Regions from separate parts of the Amycolatopsis sp. NPDC104819 genome, predicted to be linked through region 3. Evidence: riboswitches for the same ligand, from Rfam matches in the RefSeq annotation. Region 3 holds a riboswitch; each other region holds the start of a gene.
The links. A riboswitch is a leader RNA that binds a small molecule or an ion and turns the genes downstream of it on or off. The one in region 3 is predicted to bind thiamine pyrophosphate.

Region 1 (6,519 bases), on a different contig from region 3:
TCGGCCGGCACGCGCGCGCGGCGAAGAAGATGCTGAAGGCGAACAAGTGGGGCGTCCCGGGCCTGTCGTGGCTGCCGCCGCGCACCCCGGAAGACGACGGCGCCGTCATCTGACCCGGCCGGTCGTGAGTGGTAATTAGGGTTAGAACCCGAATTACCACTCACGACATCTTCAGCAGCCGAGGAAGTGGCAGCGGACCACCTTCGGCGTCTCCAGGGTCGAGCCCGCCTTGACGTCCCAGGCCAGCCGGACGTACTGCGCGTGCGTCCAAGCCAGCGGGGTCGCCGACGCGTTCGGCGTGCCCACCGGGAAGCCGGTCTGACCGGACGGCGGGTTCTCGTCCCACACCTGTTCCGGCATGGTCTCCGCCGAGCTGCTCACCCGGCCGAGGTCACGCAGCCGCCGCGCGGCCGACGCCGGGTCGCCGAGCGTCAGCTCGTACTCTCCGCGCTCCCCCGCCAGCAGCGGCCAGAGCCGGCCGAACGTCGTGCGGCTCTCGGCCGGGAACGTGTAGTCCCACGGTGAGCCGTCGGCCTGCTCGCCGTAACCGTCCTTCGTGTACCGGTGCCAGAACTGCCCGGTCGGCGTGGTGAACGCGATCTCCTTGTCAGTGACGCGGACGCTGTTGCGGATCACCGGGTCGTCGGCGCGGTAGATGCCGAGCCGCACCAGGTCGAGGAACCCGGCGTCGGTGACCGCCCGCTGGTCCATCGTGACGCTCGAGTTGCCGAGGTTGTACGTCGTCCCGGCGTTCGCGTTGCCGTCCTTGGTCAGCCGGACGAAGTACGGGTCCTTCGACAGCGGCCCGTTCGTGGTGATCGTCTGCTTCGGCAGGTCGGCCTTGAACTGGTCGGCCGCGGCGAGGTAGCGGGCGGCGTCCGCCGAAGCGCCGTTGTGCGTGGCGAGGTCCGCCGCGCAGACGAGCCCGGCGATCACGGAGGCGATCGTCGACGGCGACCACCCGTCCTGTTCCTCCCAGCGCTCCTGCTGGGTCCACGGCGACGCCTGACCGTTGGGTCCCTTGTAGGACAACAGGAACTCGGCCGCCTTGCGCACGCCGGGCCAGACGTCGGCGCGTCCGAGCTGCTGGGCCAGCACGATCGGGAAAGCGGTTTCGTCGAGCTGGACCGACGTCCAGTACGGCACGCCGTCCACCCGGCTGTTCTGCGGCAGGTGCCCGTCGGCCTGCTGCTGCGTGCCGAACATGTAGGTCACCGCACGGTTCGCGGCCGCGGTGTCGCCGCCGGCGGCCAGCCCGGTCGCGATCTGGTAGAGGTCCCGCGGCCAGACCAGGTGGTAGGTGCCGGACGGCGACCACTCGGGGTCGTTGTTGCCGAAGCGCCACGGCATGCTCGGCGACGCGATGAACGCGCCCGGGTGGTGCTTGTCCTCGCTCGCGGCGAGCGTCAGCATCGACGCCTTGTAGAGGTCACGCTCGCTGTCGGTCTTCAGCGACGACGGCGGTTTGCTGATTCCGCGCAGGTACTGCTCCCAGCCGCGGTCGTAGGCGCGCGTGATGTCGCGGACGCCGCGTCGCTGCGACGCCTGCGCGCTGCCGAGCGCGTCGGACGCCTTCGCGCCCATGCCGAGCGCGAGGGTGACGTGCCGGTTCCGGACGCCGTCGGCGCTCGTCTGCCCGGTCAGCACGACGTTGCCCTTCGCGGCGGTGTCGTAGGTCTTCAGCTTGAACGTCGTCATGAGCTGCGCGGTGCCGTCGGAGTTGCCCGCGTAACCGACGCTGGTCCGCACGAAGGCGGGTTTCGCGGTGAGCGCGGCGGCGTTCGTGGCGTCCGCCGCGGTGACGGCGTCACCCTTGCGCGCGGCCGAGTCGTCGGAGCCGTCGTTGGTCAGGTCCGGGTCGGCGACCGCGTAGAGCTGGTACGGCCGCCCGGTGAGCGACTGGAAGTCGACGTCCACCAGCACGGTCGTGGCGGCCGGGTCGGTGACGTAGGTCTTGCGCAGCCGCCAGCGGTGCTGGTCGTCGGTGATGGTCTGCTCGTAGGTCAGGCTGTCGTCGTCGGTCCGGCGGACCTGCTGCGACTTCTCCGCGTAGTCGAGGTCGGCGAAGCTGCGGCCGTCCGTGACGACGAAGTTCATCGACCGGACGCTCGGCGTCGACAGGTCCGGGTAGTAGACCTCGGACAGCTGCCCGCCCTGGAGCGTGAACCAGACGTTGCTCGACCGGTTGTGGGCGGTGCCGAAGCCGGTCTTGTTCGCGGGCAGCCAGCTCGGATGGGTGCCCGGGGCGCCGGGCGCCTCTCCCTGGGCCGCCGCGATCCCCGGGACCAGCCCGGTGACCAGCAGCCCGGCGAGGGCGCCGAACATGAGTTTGCGCATATCAACCCCACAGAAAGTCACTTCTGCACCGTTACAGAAGCGCCTGGAAGTGTCTCGCCGATCCTTCACGGGCGCATGGTCCGATCCGGTGAACCACTGACCGTCACTGGTCCGGTCGGCGGTTCACGGACAGCGAACTCCCTCCGGCCGGTTTCGAGCGCAGACTTGTAGTACCTGCAACGGTGTAATCGAGGTGCCCATGGAAGACGCGATGGACGCGTACTCGCGCGCGGTGAGCACGGTCGCCCGGACCGTCACCCCGCACGTCGCCGGGGTGCAGCTCGCGCGCGGCAGCGGCTCGGCCGTCGTCTTCGCCGAGGACGGCCACCTGCTCACCAACGCCCACGTCGTCGACGACCACCGGCGTGGTGTCGCGACCTTCGCCGACGGCAGCGAAGTGCCGTTCGACGTCGTCGGCGCCGATCCGCTGTCCGATCTCGCCGTGCTGCGGGCGCGCGGCGAGACGCCGTCGGCCGCCGAGCTCGGGGACGCCGACCAGCTCGTCGTCGGGCAGCTCGTGGTGGCCATCGGCAGCCCGCTCGGCTTCTCCGGCACGGTCACCGTCGGGGTCGTGAGCGCGCTCGGCCGGGCCCTCCCGGTGCGCCACGGCCGCGCCGGGCGCGTGATCGAAGACGTCATCCAGACCGACGCCGCGCTCAACCCGGGCAACTCCGGTGGCGCGCTCGCCGACTCCACCGGCCGGGTCGTCGGGATCAACACCGCGGTCGCCGGCGTCGGGCTCGGGCTCGCCGTGCCGATCAACACGACCACTCGCCGGATCATCGACACGCTCGTGGTCGAAGGCCGGGTGCGGCGGGCGTACCTCGGCGTCGTCGGCGTGCCCGCGCCGCTGCCGGACGACATCGCCGAGCGCACCGGCCAGACCGCCGGGCTGCGGGTGCGCGAAGTCGTCGCGGGCGGGCCCGCCGCGCTGGCCGGGCTACGCGCCGGCGACCTCGTGCTGACCGTCGGGCGCACCCGCGTCTCGGACGCGCAGGGCATCCAGCGGCAGCTGTTCGCGGAAGTGATCGGCACCGCACTGCCGATCACCGTGCTGCGCAACGGAGCCATGGTCGACGTCTACGCCACTCCGGCCGAGTTGGTCGGGTGACTTGAGTATCGCGCCCCGGCGTGGCATGGTCGGTGGCACAACACCAACGCGGGAGCTCGCGCCATGGCGGGCTGAGAGGGTGACTGGGGTTCTCCCGGCGTCACCGACCGCATGAACCTGACCGGGTAATGCCGGCGTAGGGAGTGAAAGTCGTTGACGACGCTCGAAAACAATGCTGCCCTCAATGTCACGACCGGCCCGATCACGGGCTCGCACAAGGTGTACCACCAGACCGAATCCGGGCTCCGTGTCCCGGCCCGCCGCATCGACCTCTCGAACGGCGAACATTTCGACGTCTACGACACTTCCGGCCCCTACACGGATCCGGAAGTGTCGATCGACGTCCACAGTGGACTCCACCGGCTGCGCGCCGGGTGGGCCGACGGGCGTGAGCACAACACCCAGCTCGGCTGGGCCAAACAGGGCGTGGTCACGCGGGAGATGGAGTACATCGCCGCCCGCGAACGGGTTTCGCCGGAGTTCGTGCGGGACGAGGTCGCGCGCGGCCGGGCGGTGATCCCGGTCAACCGGCGCCACCCCGAGTCCGAGCCGATGATCATCGGCAAGAACTTCCTGGTGAAGATCAACGCCAACATGGGCAACTCGGCCGTCTGGTCGTCGGTCGAGGAGGAGGTCGACAAGATGGTGTGGGCGACCCGCTGGGGCGCCGACACGATCATGGACCTCTCCACCGGCAAGCGGATCCACGAGACGCGCGAGTGGATCATCCGCAACTCGCCGGTCCCGGTCGGCACCGTGCCGATCTACCAGGCGCTCGAAAAGGTCAACGGCGAACCGGAAAAGCTGTCGTGGGAGGTCTACCGCGACACGATCGTCGAGCAGTGCGAGCAGGGTGTGGACTACGTCACGGTGCACGCCGGCGTGCTGCTGCGCTACATCCCGCTGACCGCGCGGCGCGTCACCGGGATCGTCAGCCGCGGCGGCTCGATCATGGCCGCCTGGTGCCTCGCGCACCACCAGGAGTCCTTTTTGTACACGCACTTCGAGGAGCTCTGCGAGCTGCTGCGGCAGTACGACGTCACGTTCTCCCTGGGCGACGGCCTGCGTCCGGGCTCGATCGCCGACGCCAACGACCGCGCCCAGTTCGCCGAGCTGGAAACCCTCGGCGAGCTGACGCACCTCGCGCGCTCGCACGACGTCCAGGTGATGATCGAGGGGCCCGGCCACGTGCCGATGCACAAGATCAAGGAGAACGTCGAGCTGGAGGAAAAGCTCTGCGGTGAAGCTCCGTTCTACACTCTCGGTCCACTCGCGACGGACATCGCGCCGGCGTACGACCACATCACCTCGGCCATCGGCGCGGCCCAGATCGGCTGGTACGGCACGGCGATGCTGTGTTACGTCACGCCGAAGGAGCACCTGGGCCTGCCGAACCGCGACGACGTCAAGACCGGCGTGATCACGTACAAGATCGCCGCGCACGCCGCCGACCTGGCCAAGGGGCACCAGTACGCGCAGGAGTGGGACGACGAGCTGTCCAAGGCGCGGTTCGAGTTCCGCTGGAACGACCAGTTCAACCTCTCGCTCGACCCGGACACCGCGCGCGCGTTCCACGACGAGACGCTGCCCGCCGAGCCGGCCAAGACGGCCCACTTCTGCTCGATGTGCGGCCCGAAGTTCTGCTCGATGCGGATCACGCAGGACGTCCGCAAGTACGCCGAGGAGCACGGTCTGTCCACTGTGGAGGCCATCGAGGCCGGGATGGCGTCGAAGTCGGCGGAGTTCACCGAGTCCGGCGGCCAGGTCTACCTGCCCGTGGTGCAGCCGTGACACCGCCCACCGCCCTCACCATCGCCGGATCGGACTCCGGCGGTGGTGCGGGCATCCAGGCGGACCTGCGCACATTCTTCGCCCATGGCGTCCATGGCCTGGTCGCGCTGACGGCGGTCACGGTCCAGAACTCTTTGGGCGTGCAGGGTTTCACCGAGATCCCGGCGGACGTCGTGGCCGCGCAGATCAAGGCGGTGGCGTCCGACATGGGCGTCGGCGCGGCGAAGACGGGCATGCTGGCCACGGCCGAGATCATCCGCGCGGTGGCCAAAACCCTCGACGAGGTCGGCGGTGAGATCCCGCTGGTGGTCGACCCGGTGGCGGCGTCGATGACCGGGCATTCGTTGCTGCGCGAGGACGCACTCGAGGCGATCCGCACGGAGCTGTTCCCGCGGGCGGTCCTGATCACCCCGAACCTGGACGAGGTCCGCCTGCTGACGGGAGTGTCCGTTGTGGACACGGCGTCCCAGCGCGCGGCGGCGGAGGCGTTGCTGGAGTTCGGTTCCCGCTGGGTGCTCGTCAAGGGCGGCCACATGACGGGTTCGGCGGAGTGCGTGGACCTGCTGTCGGACGGCAGTTCGTTCATCTCCCTGAGCGGTCCCCGGTATGCGACGGAGAACACCCACGGCGGCGGCGACACACTGGCGTCGGCGATCACTTCGGGCCTGGCGAAGGGCGTATCGGTGCCGGACGCGGTGGCGGCGGGGAAGAAGTTCATCGAACGCTGCGTGGCGGAGGCCTATCCGCTCGGTGCGGGGGTCGGACCGGTGTCGCCGTTCTGGGTGCTGCCAGACTGAGCAGGTGAGAGAACCCGACGAGCTGTGGGCGGCCCTGTCCGAGGAGCTGCGCGCCGAGATCGACGGCCTGCTCGCCGACGGCCACTTCGTGCACGCGATCCTCGCCCTGCGGGAGAAGTCGGGCCTCTACCCGGTGCCGGGGATCAACGAAGGCAAGGGGCTGGCGGGCTTCCGCACCGCTCTCCTGCACGAGCGCGGCCTGCTGAAACCGCCGCCGGAGCACACCGTGGACGGCATGCTCGCCGAGGTCTCGGCGCGGGGCCTGACCCCGCTCGCCATCGAGATAACCTGGGACGGCGATTCCCGGGGGTGGCACACCGAGCTGTGCGCGGTCGTCAAGGACCCGGACTTCGAACTGGCCTGTCTCGGCCGGTTCGTGCCGCACCTCGACCGCACCCGGTCGGTGCGGGACGAAGCGCGGGAGAAGGGTCAGGCGGTCGCGGACCGGCTCGGCGTGCCCTTCTACTTCCCGCTCCCCGACAC
Region 2 (6,519 bases), on a different contig from region 3:
CGCGCTCGACGGTCCCGTCGGCGATCAGGCGCATCGCCCGCGCGGCGAGGTCGGCGCGCACGTCCCAGTCCGGCGAGCCGGGCACGGCGTCGGGCAGGCACCGGCGGCAGGCGCGGAAGCCGTTGGACTGCGCGGCCGCGGACGTCGGGAAGAAGCGGACGTTCTGCTCCTTCGGCGTCGACGCCGGGCAGGACGGGCGGCAGTAGATGCCGGTGGTGCGGACGGCCATGATGAACTGGCCGTCGAAGCGTGAGTCGCGGGCGGTGACCACGCGGTAGCAGCGCTCGGCGTCGCGCCAGAGTGCGAGCGTTTCGGTGACCATGGATTCGAGCATGCCAGCAGGTCAGCGCCGTCGCTGGCGGAAATCCGACGGGGCGCTGGGCGCGTGGGGCCCGGCCGGGCGAGCCACGTAGACTGCGAGATCGTGAGTCTGACCCTCGGTATCGTCGGCCTGCCCAACGTCGGCAAGTCCACCCTGTTCAACGCGCTGACCCGCAACGACGTGCTCGCCGCGAACTACCCGTTCGCGACGATCGAGCCGAACGTCGGCGTGGTGCCGCTGCCGGACCCCCGGCTGGACAAGCTGGCGGAGCTGCACAAGTCGGAGAAGATCGTGCCGGCGGTGGTGTCCTTCGTGGACATCGCGGGCATCGTGAAGGGCGCGTCCGAGGGCGCCGGGCTGGGCAACAAGTTCCTCGCGAACATCCGTGAGGCCAACGCGATCTGCCAGGTCATCCGCGTGTTCGACGACCCGGACGTGATCCACGTCGACGGCCGGATCGACCCGTCGAGCGACATCGAGACGATCAACACCGAGCTGATCCTCGCCGACCTGCAGACGCTGGACAAGGCGCTGCCGCGGCTGGAGAAGGAAGCTCGGACCAAGAAGGAGAACAAGCCCGCGCTGGACAACGCGCAGAAGGCGAAGGAGATCCTCGACGCCGGGCGCACGCTCTTCCAGGCGCAGAAGGAAGTCGACTTCGACGCGCTGCGCGAGCTGAGCCTGCTGACGACGAAGCCGTTCCTCTACGTCTTCAACGCCGATGAGTCGATCCTCACCGACGAGGCCCGCCGCGAGGAGCTGGCGAAGCTCGTCGCGCCCGCGGACGCGGTGTTCCTCGACGCGAAGGTCGAGGCGGAGCTGCTGGAGCTGGACGACGAGGAGTCGGTCCGCGAGCTGCTCGAGTCGGTCGGCCAGCCGGAGCCGGGGCTGTACTCGCTGGCCCGCGCGGGGTTCCACACGCTGGGGCTGCAGACGTACCTGACGGCGGGCCCCAAGGAGTCCCGAGCCTGGACGATCCCCCAGGGCGCAACGGCCCCCCAAGCGGCGGGCGTGATCCACACGGACTTCGAGCGCGGCTTCATCAAGGCGGAGATCGTCTCGTACGACGACCTGATGGCGGCAGGCTCGATGGCGGCGGCCCGGGCGGCGGGCAAGGTCCGCATGGAGGGCAAGGACTACGTCATGGCCGATGGTGACGTGGTGGAGTTCCGCTTCAACGTCTGACGCGCTGTCTCCGTAGCGCTCGATCACTGGTTGTTATTTTCATTGGACGCAGGATAAACTGCGCCCAATGAAAGCGTCGCCGAGCCTGCTGCCCCTGCTGCGTTCGCGCATGCAGGGTGAGCTGCTCGCGCTCGTCCTGCTGCACCCGGAGCGCGAGTACACCATCACGGAGCTCGCCGACGCCTGTGGTGTCACGCCCACCGCCGTCCTGCGTGAGGTCGAGCGGCTCGTCGAGGGCGGGATCCTGGAGGCGCGGCGGGTCGGCCGGAGCCGGCTGGTCAAAGCCCGCACCGACACCCCTCTCTACCGGCCGTTGAGCGACCTCATCGCGGTCACCTTCGGGCCGATGCCGCTGCTCGCCGAGGCCTTGTCCGGGCTGGCCGGCGTGACCGAGGCCTTCATCTACGGCTCCTGGGCGGCGCGTTACCGCGGTGAACCCGGCCCGCCGCCCGGTGACGTCGACGTGCTCGTTGTCGGCTCGCCCGATCCGGACGAGCTCTTCGACCTGGCCGAAGGCGTGTCGCGGCAGCTGAACCGTGAGGTCAACGTGCACCGGATCTCGCCCGAGTCGTGGGCTGCTGAGAGCGCGGATCCGTTTGTCACCAGCGTGCGTGAACGTCCGCTGGTCCCGGTGAACCTCGGCCAGGAGGCCTGATGCCCCAGTGGAACCAGGGACGTGAGCGGATCGACGCGTTCATCACCCGCGGTGCGATCGAGCACGTTCCGGCGTCGCGGGAGGCCGCCGAGGCCGAGCTCGTCCGAGCGCGCACGCACCTGGCTTCGGCGCTGCGGCTGAAGGAAACCGATCCGGAAGGCGCGTACACGCTGGCTTACGACGGCGCGCGGCGTGCGTTGGCGGCCGTCTTGCAGAACCAGGGCCTGCGCGTGACGAGCCGGGGTGGGCACGTCACCGTCTACGAGGCTGTGCTCGCTCAGCTCGACCCGCCGTTGGGGCACGTGTTGCGCCCCTTCAACCGGATGCGGGCCCGCCGCAACGAAGTCGCCTACCGATCCTCGGAGGCGCCTTCGCTGACTGCGGAGGACGTGGCGGCCGACGTCCCGAAAGTGGAGGCCCTCATCGAAGTGGCCGAGAAGGCGATCCCGAACATGCCGCGGTACTGACGGCGGTGGTTCAGCCGAGCAGGCCCATCAGGGCGATGGCGATCAGCACCACCGCGGGGGCGAGGGCGTTGATCCAGGCGCGCTGGGCGGCGGTGAGGGTGGCGGTGCTGTTCATGGCTCTTCCTAAGGCCGAATCCGATGCTTCCGCCCTGCTCAGCGCGCTGATCTTGCCGTTTGTTAGCGGCTGTGATCGAACTCACCGGCATCCGGGTGACGGCGGCCGCGGGCGGTGAACCAGAGCACACCGCCGGCCGCTGCCACCATCGTCGCGAATGCCGCCGTGCCGACCACGATCGCCTGCGTCATGACTCGTCTCTCCTAGCAAAGTTGTTTACCGAGAGACGTCGAAACGGCCAGAAAGTGCACTCAGCGTAACCGAGGTCACAACGAAGAAAGCACCGAGTCGATCTCGGCGGCCAGCGAGAAGTCCTTCTCCGTCAAGCCGCCCGCCGAGTGGGTCGAGAGGCGGAACGTCAACGTGCGCCAGCGGATGTCGATGTCCGGGTGGTGGTCGGCCGCTTCGGCGAGCACCGCGACGCGGTCCACCACCTCGATCGCCTGCGGGAAGCTCGCCAGCTCCACCTCGCGGGAGATCACCGCGCCGGACCGGGTCCAGCCGGCGCCCAGTCGTCCGTCGGCTTCGGAGTCGCTCAAGATTTCCGTCATGTCTCCATGGTCGTACGTCCTGGACTAGGCTGCACGGTTGCCACGGGAGTCCGGTCAGCCGGGCTGAGAGGCGGGTCACCCCGCGACCGTTCGCACCTGACCGGATCATGCCGGCGAAGGGAGGGCTCTTCCTCCTCGTCCGGTGAAAGTGCAGGAGGGTAGATGAAACGCAGGGCTGTTCGCGCCGCGACGGCCGTCGCCGCCGTCAGCGCCGTCGCCGCGGCGTGCTCGCTGTCGGACGGAGACGGTGGCACGCAGCAGACGCCCACCGTCACCCTCGTGACGCACGACTCCTTCCTGGCCCCGCAGGAGGTGCTCGACGCCTTCCAGAAGCAGTCGGGCATCAAGATCTCCGTGCTCAAGCAGGGCGACGCCGGATCGCTGACCAACAAGCTCGTGCTGACCAAGGCCAACCCGGTCGGCGACGTCGCGTACGGCGTCGACTCGACCTTCGCCTCGCGCGCGCTCACCGAAGGCGTCTTCGAGCCCTACACCAGCCCGGAGGCCGACCGCGGGCCGCAGCGCTACGCCGTCGATCCCGAGCACCGGCTCTCCGCGGTCGACGTCGGCGACGTCTGCGTCAACGTCGACACGAACTACTTCACGAGCAAGGGCATCGCGGCCCCCGAGACCTACGACGACCTCGCCGACCCGAAGTACAAGGACCTGCTGGTCGCCGAGGACCCGGCGACCGCTTCGCCCGGGCTGGCGTTCCTCCTCGGCACGGTCGCCAAGTACGGCGAGGCGGGCTGGAAAGACTACTGGACCAAGCTGAAGGCCAACGGCCTCAAGGTCGTCAGCGGCTGGGAAGAGGCCTACACCAAGGACTTCTCCGGCTCGTCCGGCAAGGGACCGCGCCCGATCGTCGTTTCGTACGCCTCCTCGCCGGCCGCCGAGGTGGGTGACGACGGGAAGCCGCGCACCAAGGCGCTGCTCGACACCTGTTACCGGCAGGTCGAGTACGCGGGGGTGCTGGCGAACGGCAAGCAGACCGAGAGCGCGCGCAAGGTCGTCGACTTCCTGCTCTCGCAGCAGTTCCAGGCGACGGTGGCCGCGAACATGTACGTCTACCCCGCGCGCCAGGGGGTCGACCTGCCCGCGGGCTGGGCGCAGGTCGCGCCGCTGCCGCAGAAGCCGCAGACGCTGCCCGCGGACCAGGTGCAGGCCGGACGCGAGAAGTGGATCGGCGAATGGCGCACGCTCGTGCAGTCCTAGCCCCGCCGAGGACGGCCCGCGGCCTCGGCCTGACCCTGCTCGGCCTGGCCCCGATCGGCTTCCTGGTCGTGTTCTTCGCCTGGCCGGTGCTGGCGATCGTCGGCCGCGGGTTCGCCGCGGGCGGGCTCGACGTCGTCCTTGGCGACCCGCGGACCTGGCAGCTAGCCGGGTTCACGGTGGCGAGCGCGGCCGCGTCGACGGTGGTCGCCGTGCTGGCCGGGCTGCCCGTGGCGTTCGTGCTGGCCCGGGTGAAACTGCCCGGCGTCGGCCTCGCGCGGACGCTCGTTCTGGTGCCGTTCGTGCTGCCGACCGTTGTGGTCGGGCTGGCGTTCCGGGCGCTCTGGCCGGACGGCGGCGTGCTGCCGATCGTGCTGGCCAACGCCTTCTTCAACGTCGCCGTCGTCGCGCGGACCGTCGCCGGGCTGTGGGCGCGGCTGGATTCGCGGACGACCGACGCCGCCCGCGCGCTGGGCGCGTCACCGTGGCGGGCGTTCCGCTCGGTGACGCTGCCGGCGCTGGCGCCCGCGATCGCGTCCGCCGCGGCCGTGGTGTTCCTGTTCTGCGCCACCAGTTTCGGGGTGGTGCTGATCCTCGGCGGCGCGAAGTACCGGACCCTGGAGACCGAGATCTACCTCCGGACGGTCGACCTCCTGGACCTCTCGGGCGCGGCGGCCCTTTCGCTGATCCAGTTCGCCGCCGTGGTCGCCGCTCTTGTCCTCGGCGGGCTCGCGCGACGTCGCAAGGAAGGCGCCCGGACCGGGGCCGGCCAGGCGCGGCGCCCGCGCGGCGGGGAGTGGTGGGCCGTCGGCGCCGCGGGGGTCGTCCTGGCTCTGGTGCTGACGCCGATCGTCGCGCTGCTCGCCGAGTCGGTGTCGAGTTCGGACGGCTGGAGCCTGGCCGGTTATCGAGCGTTAACCAGCACTGGCGAGAAGGGTGCGCTGCAGGTGTCCGGCTGGGACGCCGCGGTGAACTCGCTGAAGGTGGCCGTCGACGCGACGCTGCTCGCGATGGTCGTCGGGGTGCTCGCGTCCGTGGTGCTGGTGGCGCTGCGGCGGTCGCCGACGAGGGCTGCGCGCGGGCTCGGCGAAACCATGGACGCCGTGCTGATGCTGCCGCTCGGGGTGTCCGCGGTGACGGTCGGGTTCGGGTACCTGGTGACGCTCGACGCGCTGCCCGGCGACCTCCGGACGTCGCCCTACCTGGTGCCGCTGGCCCAGGCGCTGGTGATCATCCCGCTGGTCGTGCGGATGGTGCTGCCGGTGCTGCGCTCGGTTGATGTCCGATTGCGGCAGGCCGCCTCGACGCTCGGGGCGAGCCCGCTGCGGGTGTGGCGGGAGATCGACCTGCCGCTGACGCTGCGGCCGCTGGTCGCGGCCGCGGGGTTCGGGTTTGTCGTCGCGCTCGGCGAGTTCGGGGCGACGAGCTTCCTGGCGCGGCCGACGGCGCCGACGCTGCCGGTCGCCGTCGCGTCGCTGATGGCGCGTCCGGGGGAGCTGAACAACCAGATGGCGTACGCCGCGTGCGCGCTGCTGATGCTCGTGACGGTGCTGGCGGTCGCGCTGATCGACCGGCTCGGGGCCGCGCGCGGCCGGGTGGGAGAGTTCTGATGGCGCTGTCGGTGCGGGACCTGACGGTCTGCTACGGATCGTTCACGGCGGTGCGCGACGTCCGGCTGGACATCGCCGACGGCGAGGTGCTGGCGCTGCTCGGCCCGTCGGGCTCGGGCAAGTCGACGCTCCTGCGCGCGATCACCGGGCTAGAGCCGTCGGCGCGCGGCACGGTGAGCTGGGACGGCGACGACCTCGGCGCGGTGCCGGTCCACCGCCGCGGCTTCGGGCTGGTCTTCCAGGACGGCCAGCTGTTCGGCCACCGTGACGTCGCCGCGAACATCGCGTTCGGCCTGCGGATGCACGGCGTACCCCGCACGCAGTGGGCTTCGCGGGTGGCCGAGCTGCTGGCGCTGGTGGGGCTCTCCGGCTTCGAACGCCGGCGCGTCACGGAGCTGTCCG
Region 3 (6,519 bases):
CGACAACTGGAACGTCTTCGACCTGCTGGTCGTCGGCATCGCGGTGATCCCGGCGACCGGGCCGTTCGCCGTCCTGCGGTCGCTGCGCGTGCTCCGGGTGCTGCGGCTGATCTCGGTGGTGCCGTCGATGCGGAAGGTCGTCTCCGGACTGCTCGCCGCGATCCCCGGCATGGCCTCGATCGCCGCGCTGCTCGCGCTGATCATCTTCGTGGCCGGGGTGATGGCGACGAAGCTGTTCGGCGTCATCTCGCCGGAGAACTTCGGTGACCTCGGCACGTCGCTGTTCACGCTGTTCCAGGTGATGACCGGCGAGGCGTGGCCGGACATCGCGAAGGAGATCATGGTCCAGGCACCGATGGCCTGGATCTTCTTCGTCGTGTACATCCTGGTGTCGAGCTTCGCGGTGCTGAACCTTTTCATCGCCGTCGTCGTCAGCGGCATGGAGGACGAGCTGCGCCAGGACATCCGCGAGGAAGAGGCGAAGCAGGCCGAGACACAGGCCGCGGCGAACCAGGAGATCCTCGACGAGCTCCGCGCCGTCCGCGCGGAGCTCGCCGAGCTGCGGCGCGAACAGGTGGCTTAGCGGAACGCGGCGAGGTTGCGGGCGACCCAGGCGGCGAACGACCGCGGCGGCCGGCCGAGAACCTGCTCGACGTCCGGGCTGACCCGCAGCTCGGCCGCGCTCGGGGCGCCGAGGATGTCCAGGGTGTCGTCGGCGAGCTCACCCGGCATGGTCTGGGTCATCCCGGCCTTGGCCTCTTCGCGGGTGAGCTCGTGGAACCGCACGGGCGTGCCGAGCGCGGCTTCGATGGCCGACGTCTGCCCGCGCGGCGTGATCACCTCGGGGCCGGTCAGCTCGTAGGTGCCGCCGGTGTGCCGGTCGTCCAGCAGGCAGGCCGCGGCGACCTCCGCGATGTCCGCCGGGTCGATGATCGGCACGCCGACGTCCCCGAACGGCGCGGCGACGACCTGCCGCGTGCGGACGGATTCGGCCCACCACAGGGCGTTGGACGCGAACCCGCCCGGCCGCAGGATCGCCCAGTCCAGGCCCGACTCCCGCACCCGGTCCTCCAGCGCGCGCATCGCGACCCGCGTCGTGCCGAAGGGCCTGGTCACCACCCCCAGGGTGGAGAGCAGGACCACCCGGCGGACCTCGGCGGCCGCGGCCGCGTCGAGGGCACGGGCGGGGTCGGCGCCGGTGGCGTGCAGGTCGCCGGACAGCAGCAGGAACACCGCCTTCGCTCCGGCCAGCGCCGGCTCCAGCCCGGCCGGCTCGGCGAGGTCGGCCACCACGTGCCGGACGCCGTCCGGCACCGCCGCGGCGTGCCGCGACACCGCCGTCACCTGCTGCCCCGCCTCGGCCAGCGCCCGCACCAGCGGCCGGCCCACGTTCCCGGTAGCCCCGGTCACCACGATCATGAAAGCTCCTTCGTCCGATGTCGTCACCGACGCTAGGAGCCGAGCTAACTTCTGGTAAGGACATACCTTTGGGTAAGCTCATGACATGACCGGAGGCTCACAGCTCACCCCGACCGCCGCCGCGGCCCGGTATGACGTGTTTCACACCGACTGCCCCGCGCGCGACGTCGTCGACCACGTGACGAGCCGGTGGGGCATCTGGGTCCTGATCTCGTTGCAGAGCAACGACCTCAGGTTCTTCGAGCTGCGCGAGAGCATCGAGGGCATCAGCGAGAAGATGCTCGCCCAGTCCCTGCGCGCCCTGGTCGAGGACGGCCTGATCTGGCGGCAGGTCGAGCCCACGACACCGCCCCGGGTCACCTACGGGCTGACGGAGTTCGGCCGGGACGTGGGCGAGCCGCTGGCGGAGCTGTTCGGCCGGATCACCCGGCGGCTCATGCCGGACGGGCAGCCGGCTTAGCGGTCTTCGTCGGCGATCAGCGCTTCAAGCGCCGGAATCGCCGCCGTCAGGGCTTCACGGTGCTCAGGCGACAGCCGGTCCAACCGCCGGTTCAGCTCCTGCACGCGCGTCGAGCGGACACCCGACACCAGCCGCTCACCCTCTTCCGTCGCTTTCGCCAGCCACGCGCGGCGGTCGACCGGATCCGGCTCGCGGCTCACGTACCCCGCCTCGACGAGGGACGCGATGATCCGCGACATGGTCGCCGCGGCGACACCCTCCTTCGCGGCGAGGTCGCCGAGGCGCAGCTGACCGGAGATCACCAGCGTCGCCAGCGCCGAGATCGCGCCGTGGCCGGGGCCCGGCACGCCGGCCTGCCGCAGTGACCGGGACAGCCTCCCGACGGCGAGGTACAGCCTGCCCGAGACGTCCTGGACCGAGGTGCTGGTCACGGCTGGCTCCTTCTGCCCTGCCCCGCCGCGGGTGCGCCGGAAAGTGCCGTCCACCTTACGGGTTCGCGGTGCACGTTCGGCGTTAAGGCACCAGGTTCACCGGGGTGGGCTCGACGCGTGCGCCCAGAAACGCTGCGGCACCCGGCCGGCCTCGCGGGCCAGCCGGCCGGCGACGACACCCGCCCGCATCGCCGCCGCCATCCGCTCGGGGTCCGCCGCGCGGGTGACCGCCGTGGACAGCAGGACGGCGTCACAGCCGAGCTCCATCGCCAGCGTCGCGTCCGACGCGGTGCCGATTCCGGCGTCCAGGATCACCGGCACGCCCGCCCGCGAGACGATCAGCTCGATGTTGTGCGGATTCCGGATGCCGAGGCCGGTCCCGATCGGCGCGCCCAGCGGCATCACGGCGGCGCAGCCGGCCTCCTCCAGGCGCAGCGCGAGCACCGGGTCGTCGTTCGTGTAGGCGAACACGGTGAAGCCGTCGGCGGCCAGCCGCTCGGCGGCGTCGAGGGTTTCGATCGGGTCCGGCAGCAGCGTCCGGTCGTCGGCGTGCACCTCGAGCTTGATGAGATCGGTATCCAGCGCCTCGCGCGCCAGCTGCGCGGTGAGCACGGCTTCGGCGGCCGTGCGGCAGCCCGCGGTGTTCGGCAGCAGCTCGATGCCCAGCCTTTTCAAGAGTTCGAGGACGCCGGAGCCGCCTTCGGCGTCGGCTCGGCGCATGGCGACAGTCGTCAGCTCGGTGCCGGAGGCGACCAGCGCGCGTTCGAGCACGGCGAGGTTCGCCGCGCCGCCGGTGCCGATGATCAGCCGCGACCGGAGCTTGGCAGTGCCGATGACCAGCGGTTCGACGTCCACTTCAGCCTCCCTGGACCGCGGTGAGCACGTCGACGCCGGCGCCCTTGGGCACGGCGGTGGCCGCCCAGTCGCTCCGGCGGACGACGACGCCGTCGACCGCGACGGCGATCCCGGGCCGCTGCCCGCCGGACGCCTCGAGGATGTCGGCGACCGTGGCGCCGTCCGGGAACTCCGTCCACTTCCCGTTGAGCTTGATCTCCATCACACGTGCTCCTTCTGGTGCAGGCGGTCGGGCGAAGCCGCTTCGGTGCCTTCAGGCGGCTTCTCACCCTCGAGCCAGGCGACCACGGCGTCCGCGGTCACCGGGGCCATCAGCAGGCCGTTGCGGTGGTGCCCGGTCGCGGCGAAGACGCCGTCGTCCAGGACACCGAGGTACGGCAGCGCGTCGCGGCTGGCGGCCCGCAGGCCCGCGGCGACCTCGGCCAGCTCGTACTCGGTGATCGCGGGGAAGACCCGTTCGGCGCCTTCGATCAGCTCACGCACCCCGCGCGCGGTGACGGCCCGGTCGAAGCCCGCTTCGTACTGGGTGGCGCCGAGGACGAGCTCCTGGTCGCCGCGCGGGACGAGGTAGATCGGCCGGCCCTCGACGACGGCCCGCACGGTGTGCGACGGCGGCGGCAGGCAGCCACGCCGGGGTTTGAGCCGGAGGATCTCCCCCTTGAGCGGGCGGACGGCGTCGGCGAGCTGCGGGTGCAGCCGCCCGGTCCACGCTCCCGCGGCGAGCACGACGGCGTCGGCGTCCGGGATGGCCGTGACGCGTTCACGGACGAACCGGACATCCCGCTTCTGGCAGGCCGCGTACAGGGCGTTGAGGAGTTTTCGGTTGTCCACGGCCAGGTCGCCGGGCACGTGGAGTCCACTTCGGACGGACCCGACGCCGGGTTCGAGACGTTTGGTCTCGCGGCCGGTGAGGCGGTCCGCCGCGCGGCCGATCGAGTGCAGGTAGCCCGCGAGGATGTCGAGGTGACCGGCGTCGGCGCTGTCGAACGCGACCACGAGCGTCCCGTGCCCGGCCAGGCCGGGGTCGACGCCGTCGGCCGCGAGGTCGCTCGCGAAGCCGGGCCAGCGTCTCAACGACTCTTCGCCGAGGCTGAGGACGTCTTCCTCGCCAGGCCAGGCCTCGGTGACCGGGGCGAGCATGCCGCCGGCCAGCCAGGACGCGCCACCTCGGACGGGCTCGGGGTCGTACAGGGTGACCTGGTGCTTCCGGCCGGCGGCACGCCAAGCCGTGGACAGGCCGATCACTCCGCCGCCCACCACTGCCAGGTTCGTCATGGGATCACGCTCCCTGCGCCGGCATGACCCGGATCAGGTTCCACGGTCGGAGCGGCAGCTCCCTCTCAGCCCGTGCCTCGGGCTCCCGTGCGGACTCGTTCACCCTAGCTCGCGAGGTACGGTCGCCGCTATGCCCGCCCTTTCCGGTGACAAGATCCGCGCCCGCCTCGACGCGGCGCGCCTGTACCTGTGCACGGACGCCCGCACGTCCCGCGGCGACCTGGCCGCCTTCGCCGACGCGGCCCTGGCCGGCGGCGTCGACATCATCCAGCTGCGCGACAAGACCGGCGCCTTGGAAGCCGCGGGAGAGATCGCGGCGCTGGAGGTGCTGGCCGAGGCGTGCGAGCGGCACGGCGCGCTGCTGTCGGTGAACGACCGCGCGGACGTCGCCCTGGCGGTCGGCGCGGACGTGCTTCACCTCGGCCAGGACGACATCCCGGTCCCGCTGGCCCGGCGGATCCTGGGTGACGACGTGGTGATCGGCCGCTCGACGCACTCCGTCGGCCAGGCCTCGGCGGCCGCGTCGGAGCCGGGCGTGGACTACTTCTGCACGGGCCCGTGCTGGCCGACGCCGACCAAGCCCGGCCGGTCCGCGCCGGGCCTCGACCTGGTGCGCTCGACGGCGGCGGCCACTCCGGCGCGGCCCTGGTTCGCGATCGGCGGCATCGACGTGCCGCGGCTCCCGGAGGTGCTGGAGGCGGGCGCGTCCCGGATCGTGGTGGTCCGGGCCATCACCGAAGCCGAGGACCCCGAAGCCGCGGCCCGGGAACTGCGCGCCCGCCTGCCCTGACGTCGCCGGTCAGGGCGTCGGCGTGCTCGCCGCGCCCTGGCTGGTGGGCGGCGCCGCCGAGGTCGACGGCGGCTGGGCCGTCGTGCTCGGGGTGGTCGGCGTGGTGGTCGGGGACTGCGACGATGTGGTCGGCGGGGCCGAGGTCTCCGTGGTCGTCTCGGTGCTGGGCGTCGGCGAGTTCTGGGTGTCCTCGGGCGACGTCGAAGGGGTGGTCGACGGGGTTTTGTCCGGCTGGCCGCCACCGCCGCCGAAGATCTTGCCGATGCCCGCGCCGGTGCCGCCCGCCACGCGACCGCCCGTGGCCGCGTCGACCCCCACTATCGCCAGGATCGCCACGGCGAACGCCACCACGCTCGTGCCGATCACCAACGGCCAGCGCAGTTTGCGCAGCCGGGACGGCTCCTCCTCAGGAGGTGAGTCCGGCCGGGGCAGCTGGACCGTCGGCTGGTCGGTCAGCGCCACTTCGGAACCGGTTCCACCTCGCCGCCGGATGCCCGACGTCGCCAGCTGCCGGGCCTTCAGCGCGGCCGCGCGCGTGCGCTGCAGCGAGCGGAGGTAGATCTCGCCGCCGACCGTCGTGATCACGCTCGCCACACCCGCGCCGACCACCGTGCCCGCCACGCCGAGCGTCGAGCCCAGCAGCGCCGCGGTCACCGCCGCGAGCGCCGCCGCCATCACCTGCGCGATGCGCAGACCGGACTTTTCTTCCTTCGCCGTGTCCAACTCGGAAGCCGCTGCTTTCTCCTTGCTCATGATCCCGATCCGGTAGTAAGTCTTCTCCCCTGTCCAACGTGTAAGGCGCGCGGGAAACTCCCCGCGTTGCCGCGACGTGAGAAGCACCACTCCGACTGTCCATAATGGACGCTTATGGCCGAACACTTTCTTGACATAATCGGCACATGGAACTGGTGACGATCTCTGACATCGAGGCGGCCGCGAAGCGCGTCGAAGGTGTCGCCGTGCGCACGCCGCTGTTGCTCCAAACGTGGGATCCGCGTGGGTCCCTGTGGCTCAAACCCGAGTCGCTGCAACCGATCGGCGCGTTCAAGGTGCGTGGTGCGTTCAACGCGATCGCCACGCTCGACGATGAGCGGCGCGCCCGCGGAGTCATCGCGTACTCGAGCGGCAACCACGCGCAGGCGGTCGCGTACGCCGCGCGCGAGTTCGACGTGCCCGCGGTGATCGTCGTGCCGGACATCGCGCCGCGGATCAAGGTGGAGGCCACCCGCTCGTACGGCGCGGAGGTGATCGAAGTGCCGATCGGCGAGCACGAGGCCAAAGCGCACGAA

Region 1: another riboswitch for thiamine pyrophosphate. It lies ahead of thiC (phosphomethylpyrimidine synthase ThiC); the one in region 3 lies ahead of thiO (glycine oxidase ThiO).
Region 2: another riboswitch for thiamine pyrophosphate. It lies ahead of ACZ63E_RS13075 (thiamine ABC transporter substrate-binding protein); the one in region 3 lies ahead of thiO (glycine oxidase ThiO).

What each region holds. Positions count from the first base shown of each region.
Region 1 is NZ_JBVJON010000033.1:138-6,656, reverse strand. It holds gene ACZ63E_RS45695 (peptide deformylase) at 1-113, shown strand, start outside; gene ACZ63E_RS45690 (glycoside hydrolase family 15 protein) at 172-2,337, opposite strand; gene ACZ63E_RS45685 (S1C family serine protease) at 2,537-3,448, shown strand; TPP riboswitch at 3,487-3,608, shown strand; gene thiC (phosphomethylpyrimidine synthase ThiC) at 3,602-5,239, shown strand; gene thiD (bifunctional hydroxymethylpyrimidine kinase/phosphomethylpyrimidine kinase) at 5,236-6,036, shown strand; gene ACZ63E_RS45670 (hypothetical protein) at 6,041-6,519, shown strand, end outside.
Region 2 is NZ_JBVJON010000004.1:61,077-67,595, forward strand. It holds gene ACZ63E_RS13045 (DNA-3-methyladenine glycosylase 2 family protein) at 1-322, opposite strand, end outside; gene ychF (redox-regulated ATPase YchF) at 425-1,507, shown strand; gene ACZ63E_RS13055 (ArsR family transcriptional regulator) at 1,575-2,162, shown strand; gene ACZ63E_RS13060 (hypothetical protein) at 2,162-2,629, shown strand; gene ACZ63E_RS13065 (hypothetical protein) at 2,807-2,935, opposite strand; gene ACZ63E_RS13070 (4a-hydroxytetrahydrobiopterin dehydratase) at 3,011-3,295, opposite strand; TPP riboswitch at 3,328-3,435, shown strand; gene ACZ63E_RS13075 (thiamine ABC transporter substrate-binding protein) at 3,458-4,510, shown strand; gene ACZ63E_RS13080 (ABC transporter permease) at 4,486-6,117, shown strand; gene ACZ63E_RS13085 (ABC transporter ATP-binding protein) at 6,117-6,519, shown strand, end outside.
Region 3 is NZ_JBVJON010000034.1:7,580-14,098, reverse strand. It holds gene ACZ63E_RS45855 (ion transporter) at 1-583, shown strand, start outside; gene ACZ63E_RS45850 (SDR family oxidoreductase) at 580-1,419, opposite strand; gene ACZ63E_RS45845 (winged helix-turn-helix transcriptional regulator) at 1,505-1,879, shown strand; gene ACZ63E_RS45840 (MarR family winged helix-turn-helix transcriptional regulator) at 1,876-2,310, opposite strand; gene thiG (thiazole synthase) at 2,407-3,165, opposite strand; gene thiS (sulfur carrier protein ThiS) at 3,167-3,367, opposite strand; gene thiO (glycine oxidase ThiO) at 3,367-4,440, opposite strand; TPP riboswitch at 4,434-4,539, opposite strand; gene thiE (thiamine phosphate synthase) at 4,571-5,230, shown strand; gene ACZ63E_RS45815 (hypothetical protein) at 5,240-5,983, opposite strand; gene ACZ63E_RS45810 (threonine ammonia-lyase) at 6,130-6,519, shown strand, end outside.